Regions from separate parts of the Paenibacillus sp. J22R232 genome, predicted to be linked through region 2. Evidence: a T-box and tRNA genes for the amino acid it is inferred to sense, from the RefSeq annotation. Region 2 holds a T-box; the other regions hold tRNA genes.
The links. The T-box of region 2 lies ahead of leuS (leucine--tRNA ligase). A T-box ahead of a tRNA ligase gene usually reads a tRNA of that ligase, here a tRNA-Leu.
Positions count from the first base shown of each region.

Region 1 (2,261 bases), on a different contig from region 2:
TCAATCTTACCAAATCTCAAATAAATGTACTTAGAAAGCAAGGTCAAATTCCTGCAATCGTGTATGGCAAGGATGTAGGCAGCATCTCCGTCATTGTAAACGAGAAAGAAATCCTTGCAGCAGTCAAGAATAACCAGCGTGCCATTCTCATCGCGGCGATTCCAGCACAAGGAAACAAGCCCGTGCTGATTCAAAATATTCAAAGAGATCCGCTCAGCAACAAAATCGTTCATGTCGATTTCTACCAACTGAACATGAATGAGAGCCTAGATTCCAAAGTGACGATTCATTTCTCCGGCGAACCGGCAGGAGTAAAAGCAGGTGGGATTCTGCAAGTAGAAATGTACGAGGTAGAAGTACGCTGCATGCCTGACAATCTGCTCAGCGCATTCGAGGTAGATATAAGCGGACTTGGAATTGGTGATCAGCTCCATGTATCCGATTTGGCTTTCCACGAAGGCATTGAGGTTTTGTCCGATTCAGGGGCCGTGCTGATCCGGGTTTCACAAACACATGCGGAAGAAATAGTCGCTTAATTGACAAGCATACGATAGATATAACAAAGGAACCCTGTACTTCCCGTACAGGGTTCCTTTTATTGACCATGCTCTTCTACATCCTCATGAATGACTACGATAAACTCTCCTGGCGTTGCATTGAAATACTTGCATAACCGCCATATGAGATCACGCGGATATTGGACCATCTCATCCTTGTACATTTTACGCACGGAATCGAAGTGATAATCGATGTCCTTGGCTAGCTGACGAATCGACAAGGTCGGGTCCTTGGCTCTCATCAATTCCCTTAAGTTGCTATGAACCCCTGGCATACATACCACGCCTCCATTCTATGAAAATTGCCGTCTTTTAACAATAACCCGCTTTATTGGCTAACTACATCTGTGCGAAAACAGCTTATTTACGCAAAAAAGCGACTCTATGGCTAGAGCCGCAATGATTATAAAGTATGGTGCGGTAGACAGGATTTGAACCTGCACGTCCATGGGACACTACCCCCTCAAGATAGCGTGTCTGCCGTTCCACCACTACCGCACATTTGAAATGTTGAAGGTTCCCTTACTCCCGCTCTTGCAAGCTGAGTAAATGGTGAGCCATGAAGGACTCGAACCTTCGACACCCTGATTAAAAGTCAGGTGCTCTACCAACTGAGCTAATGGCTCTCACTGTGACGTGATCCGAGCTCATTAGAGCTGATACACATTGAGGATTATTGGTGACCCGTAGGGGACTCGAACCCCTGTTACCTCCGTGAAAGGGAGGTGTCTTAACCACTTGACCAACGGGCCATTCATTCAGATAACAAATGTTATCCGAGACAACAAAAATGATTATATCAGCTATTCAACTGAAGTACAAGCATTATTTTTGAACCCGTTATTCCGAGTAGTTGAATTAAGCTTCAATCGTCTCCGCTTTAAATACGTTATCGAGTTTGTCTTCAGGAGTAAGTCTCTTTTTGAGCGGAACCTTAACGTCTCTTCCGAGCTCCTTGAAGAACGTTTCTACGTCGCATTCGATTTTATCAACATAAACGGACAATACGCCTTTTTCAATAATGGCCTCATTGCCTTCTGCAGGAACGGTAACTTCAATGGAATATTTTTTCATCAAGGTGTTGCTGTACCTTCCAAAAATCTCAAGCAATTCCTCGTTATTAAATTTCCCAATCGCCGCTTGACCCTTGTTCGTAAAGTTTAAGTTTATTTTCATGTTTACAGCTCCTCATCTCTAATGATGCATCTGTTTGGACGGTTCGAGTAACTTATAACGAAAAAACCACTCTCTAGTCAGATTTTATGATCTGAATATAAAGTGGCATCATCTATCAGAAAAGTGCTCATGAAATGACACCCTCTAAGTTCACCTATATACATCGGCAAGAAGTAAGTTATGGTGCGGTAGACAGGATTTGAACCTGCACGTCCATGGGACACTACCCCCTCAAGATAGCGTGTCTGCCGTTCCACCACTACCGCACATTTATATGTTGTTATCCTTCACTCACATTCGCTTAGTCGTGCTAAGAAATGGTGAGCCATGAAGGACTCGAACCTTCGACACCCTGATTAAAAGTCAGGTGCTCTACCAACTGAGCTAATGGCTCTCGCTGTTATTTGCACTTGAACTCCTTAGAGCTCGTACACTTTGAAAAAATTGGTGACCCGTAGGGGACTCGAACCCCTGTTACCTCCGTGAAAGGGAGGTGTCTTAACCACTTGACCAACGGGCCATTTATTC
Region 1 covers NZ_JBWDNK010000002.1:568,452-570,712, reverse strand. Annotated here, with positions in the region: gene AC0YN3_RS08910 (50S ribosomal protein L25) at 1-536, shown strand, start outside; gene AC0YN3_RS08905 (helix-turn-helix domain-containing protein) at 596-832, opposite strand; tRNA gene AC0YN3_RS08900 (tRNA-Leu) at 971-1,055, opposite strand; tRNA gene AC0YN3_RS08895 (tRNA-Lys) at 1,108-1,183, opposite strand; tRNA gene AC0YN3_RS08890 (tRNA-Glu) at 1,235-1,309, opposite strand; gene AC0YN3_RS08885 (hypothetical protein) at 1,416-1,733, opposite strand; tRNA gene AC0YN3_RS08880 (tRNA-Leu) at 1,915-1,999, opposite strand; tRNA gene AC0YN3_RS08875 (tRNA-Lys) at 2,052-2,127, opposite strand; tRNA gene AC0YN3_RS08870 (tRNA-Glu) at 2,179-2,253, opposite strand.
Region 1: it encodes a tRNA-Leu, which carries the amino acid that the T-box ahead of leuS (leucine--tRNA ligase) is inferred to sense. The anticodon was not compared.

Region 2 (2,261 bases):
CACGTCTGGAAGCAAGAGCGGCAGCTGGTCCTCGGGAACGGTTTTCATGGTACCGTCCTCCAAATGGATAATCGGAATCGGCTCGCCCCAATAACGCTGACGGCTGAACAGCCAATCGCGAAGCCGGTACGTAATTTTGCCCTTGCCTTTGCCCGATGCGTCCAAATGCTCGATCATCTTCGCAATCGCTTCCTCGTTCTTCAGTCCATTAAGGAATTCCGAGTTGACATGCTCCCCGTCGCCGGCATAAGCTTCTTTCGCAATATCGCCGCCTTGAACGACTTCTACGATCGGAAGGTCGAACTGCTTCGCGAATTCCCAGTCGCGGGCATCATGGCCGGGAACAGCCATAATCGCTCCGGTTCCATAACCTGCCAGAACGTAATCAGCGATCCAGATAGGCGTTTTCACGCCATTAACGGGATTAATCGCGTATGCCCCAGTGAACACGCCAGATTTATCTTTTGCCAAATCTGTACGCTCAAGATCGCTCTTGCGAGCCGCAGCCTCTTGATAGGCTTGAATGGCAGCCCGTTGGTCCTCGGTTACGATTACTGCCACAAGCTCATGCTCGGGAGCCAATACGCAGTAGGTTGCGCCGAATAACGTGTCAGGACGCGTAGTGAATACAACAAGCGCTGCATCATGTCCATCGATCTCGAAGGTAACCTCAGCGCCCTTCGATTTGCCAATCCAGTTCCGCTGCATATCCTTTATGCTCTCCGACCAGTCCAGCTCTTCCAAGTCATCCAATAGACGGTCGGCATATTCCGTAATTCTGAGAATCCATTGACGCATCGGCTTGCGGACAACCGGGTGATTCCCCCGCTCGCTCAGGCCGTTAATGACCTCCTCATTCGCTAGAACCGTACCAAGCGCCTCGCACCAGTTAACGGAAACCTCCGCTACATAAGCAAGGCCCCGGTTATACAATTGAATAAAAATCCATTGCGTCCATTTGTAATATTCAGGATCCGTCGTGCTAATCTCGCGATCCCAGTCGTACGAGAAGCCGAGCGATTTGATTTGTCTGCGGAAGTTATCAATATTTTTGAACGTAATGTCGCGCGGATGCTGTCCCGTGTCCAAAGCATGCTGCTCTGCCGGTAGTCCGAAAGCGTCCCAGCCCATCGGGTGAAGCACGTTATAACCCTTCATCCGCTTGTACCTTGATACGATATCTGTGGCGGTATAGCCCTCGGGATGACCTACGTGCAGACCTGCTCCCGATGGGTACGGAAACATATCTAATGCGTAAAATTTCGGTTTGCCCGCATCCTCGGTCGTTTGAAACGTTTTGTTCTTATCCCAGAATTGCTGCCATTTCGGCTCTACGGCAAGCGGGTTATAGCCGTGAAATTGCTGTTCTTGACTCATTTGTTGATTTCCTCCTAAAAGTATATGCTGTTTGCGGATACCTGAATAAAAACATAAAACCTCCCGCCCCTAGCGATAATCGCTAGGGACGAGAGGTTGTTCTCCCGTGGTACCACCCTAGTTAGCGGCAGGCATGCTTTGCCTATCGCTCACTTGTCGCCCTTATCGCGGGCCAAACGGTGCTATTCCCTACCGACTATCGATCAATTCGCCGGTGGATTATACGCACAGCTCCAAGGCGAGCTTCATTCCGCAGCAGGTCCGGCTTTCACCCTACAACACCGGCTCTCTAAGCCTAGCCAACGAAATTACTGTTCCTCTTCAACGCTCCATATGCATAAAAATGGTTAGTTTCGATTATAAAGATCGTGAGGTTCGGTGTCAAGACATCGCTGTCACGCTTAGCTCTGTTCAGGCAGCAGCCTGTTTGCTCCCGCTCCAAAACCGATCATACCGAAAATAACAGTGACAGCTGCAAGCATTGCCAGCAATACCGTCCAGCTATGCGTAAGATCATGTATGAAACCAAATAAAAGCGGACCTGCGGCTGCAAGCAAATAACCAATCGACTGCGCCATCCCCGAGAGCTGTGCTGACTGTGCCGTATTGCTCGTGCGGAGCACGAAAAACATAACGGCCAAGCTGAAGCCCGATCCGCCTGCTATCCCAAGCAAAATCATACAGATCGGAATAAGTGCAGTGCTGCCCACAAGCAAGCCCAAGTATCCGAACAACATCAAACAAGCGGTTAGGATGGCCAAGCCTCGCTGGCTCGATTGTCGTCCGGCAATGACAGGAATGATGAATGTCGCCGGCAAGCTTACGAATTGCAGCAACGACAGCATCCAGCCCGCATCCGCATGGCTCATGCCTCGATCGAACAA
Region 2 covers NZ_JBWDNK010000005.1:397,914-400,174, forward strand. Annotated here, with positions in the region: gene leuS (leucine--tRNA ligase) at 1-1,377, opposite strand, end outside; T-box leader at 1,459-1,711, opposite strand; gene AC0YN3_RS18435 (CynX/NimT family MFS transporter) at 1,779-2,261, opposite strand, start outside.

Region 3 (2,261 bases), on a different contig from region 2:
CTGCTCGTGAAGCCGCTGCATGGAGACCGTGTCTTGCAGCGCCAGATATAGCACATGATTGACTGGGTAGAAGGTTGATACCCGGTTCAGGTGAACCGAAAATGACGGCAGCGTGGACGTGATTTGCTCCAAATGGCCAACAGCCAGCTGCAGCTGTTCATTTGTCCATTCTTCCGCTTCTCTCACCGTTAAATGCGCAGGGATTGCCGAATAATGCGGGTCATGCCTTCTTCGCAAGCTGTTTGCGTAATCCTGTACATGCTTTTCCGGAAACACAACGATACCGTATAACATGGATCTCAGCTCCTTTGCAATGATCTTATTTGAGTATACCCGATTTGCATAAGAATTAAGAAACAGACTAGGCGTTTTCGCCGTTCAATGAAGCGGTCTGACCTGCCGATGATTGTGATGAGGAATAACGCTTTGATTTATTGTATTATTCCAATTTTGGGGTATTCTAATGGCTACAACCTTTATTGAAGCGGCTAGCATACCGCTAGACATCTTAATCGCAGTGGAGGGATTCGCATGAGGTGGGTGTATTGGGTTCGCCTATACGAGACAAAATTTCAAGCGGGGTGCTTGGTCAGAAGAATGGAAAACGACTGGTGGGTTTACGGGTATGAAAGCCCGCGTGAAGTCGAGGTATTTCGCTCCCGGAAAGGCCGATTTGGCGTTAGATTTATACCGTAAAAAAAGCTCGAAAATAAATTAGAATATTTTGCTTGACTTAAAACATACAACTATAGTATATTATTTTATGTCGCCATTTCAAGAAGCTTTGCTCAAATGGATATACGTCGCGGGGTGGAGCAGCCCGGTAGCTCGTCGGGCTCATAACCCGAAGGCCGCAGGTTCAAATCCTGCCCCCGCAACCAACCTTTCGATGAATACGTTGAAATATACGTTTTTCGAGGGCCCTTAGCTCAGTTGGTTAGAGCGGTCGGCTCATAACCGATTGGTCGGGGGTTCGAGTCCCTCAGGGCCCACCATAGCAAACCTTCACAACATGCCGGGGTGGCGGAACTGGCAGACGCACAGGACTTAAAATCCTGCGGTGGGTGACCACCGTACGGGTTCGATTCCCGTCCTCGGCATACCAGAAAACCTTGATGAGTCAATGGTTTTCACGAAGTACATAATGTACGAAATGCCTAAGGTTCTGAGTACTTATAGGAGTCATTGTATAAGTACTCAGAACCCAAAGCGAAGATAAAACTCTTTTTCAACACTTGCCATAAACAAGTGATGAGAGGGAGTTTTTTTCATGGAAAGAATTAACAAAATCAAAAGCATAATGACTGTAAAGTGGACGGATGCATTAGAGATATTTTTTTGAAGAAAGCACATCGGATAAGTGAGAAAACCTATTAGGACTACAGTCAGCAGGGTAGACTCTTTTTCAAACGGTGTCCTGATTTATTTGAAAGTAGTGATAACTTGAAGCATAATGTATTTCAGTGTTATTCAGAGTTTTGAGTGGTAATAGTTCAGCGAATATGATTGTGAGATATTCAATGACGAGTAAAGATGATAGGCAGAATGCAGTTTATGTAATATTTAAAGATTAGCCACCTACGAAGGTGGTTTTTTGGATTGTACGCATACACGTGAAAATTCGGAAGTGGATTCAAAACGATATGTTAACATGAAGATTCTTATATTATAGTACAATAGAGCAATATGGATACGCTAATGTAAATGACCTTATTTAATTGAGGGGTAGTTGGATGAAAGTAAAGCAGTATTCCATTTGGATAGAAGCAGAAGAATGGGCAGTTGGTGAATGGGATATACACGACGATAATACTGATGTGATAGTTACGTTTGAAGAAGGACAGAGATGGGTTGCATCATTTTATACATATCAAAACATATTAAGACTTGCAGAAAAGAACAAAAGAACAGGTGAGAATCTTCATGGGAAGTATTTGTGGGGAAGTGACATGCTACTCGTGGATGAATGTAGTCGTAATCGTATAGAAGAAGTAATTGACCATTTAATACTCCAAGATGATTTTGATGTGATCTTTAAAAAGTGTGATGAGACCAATTAGTACGAAAAAAAATACAATCTTATCCGGATAGAGTGGATTTTAATGAAGATATTTAAAAACCAAGTATGGGTGTTTAAAACAGGTTACAGTTCTTTTTTATATTGCCGTTTCATTTTAATTGATTTGATAAATCGATTTCCATTTAATCAGGATGCAGCAATCAAACATATAAATTCTTTCTGGGGACATCTAGAGGAAATA
Region 3 covers NZ_JBWDNK010000001.1:290,298-292,558, forward strand. Annotated here, with positions in the region: gene AC0YN3_RS01275 (2'-5' RNA ligase family protein) at 1-294, opposite strand, end outside; gene AC0YN3_RS01280 (hypothetical protein) at 532-696, shown strand; tRNA gene AC0YN3_RS01285 (tRNA-Met) at 805-881, shown strand; tRNA gene AC0YN3_RS01290 (tRNA-Ile) at 919-995, shown strand; tRNA gene AC0YN3_RS01295 (tRNA-Leu) at 1,015-1,100, shown strand; gene AC0YN3_RS01300 (hypothetical protein) at 1,734-2,060, shown strand; gene AC0YN3_RS01305 (hypothetical protein) at 2,103-2,261, shown strand, end outside.
Region 3: it encodes a tRNA-Leu, which carries the amino acid that the T-box ahead of leuS (leucine--tRNA ligase) is inferred to sense. The anticodon was not compared.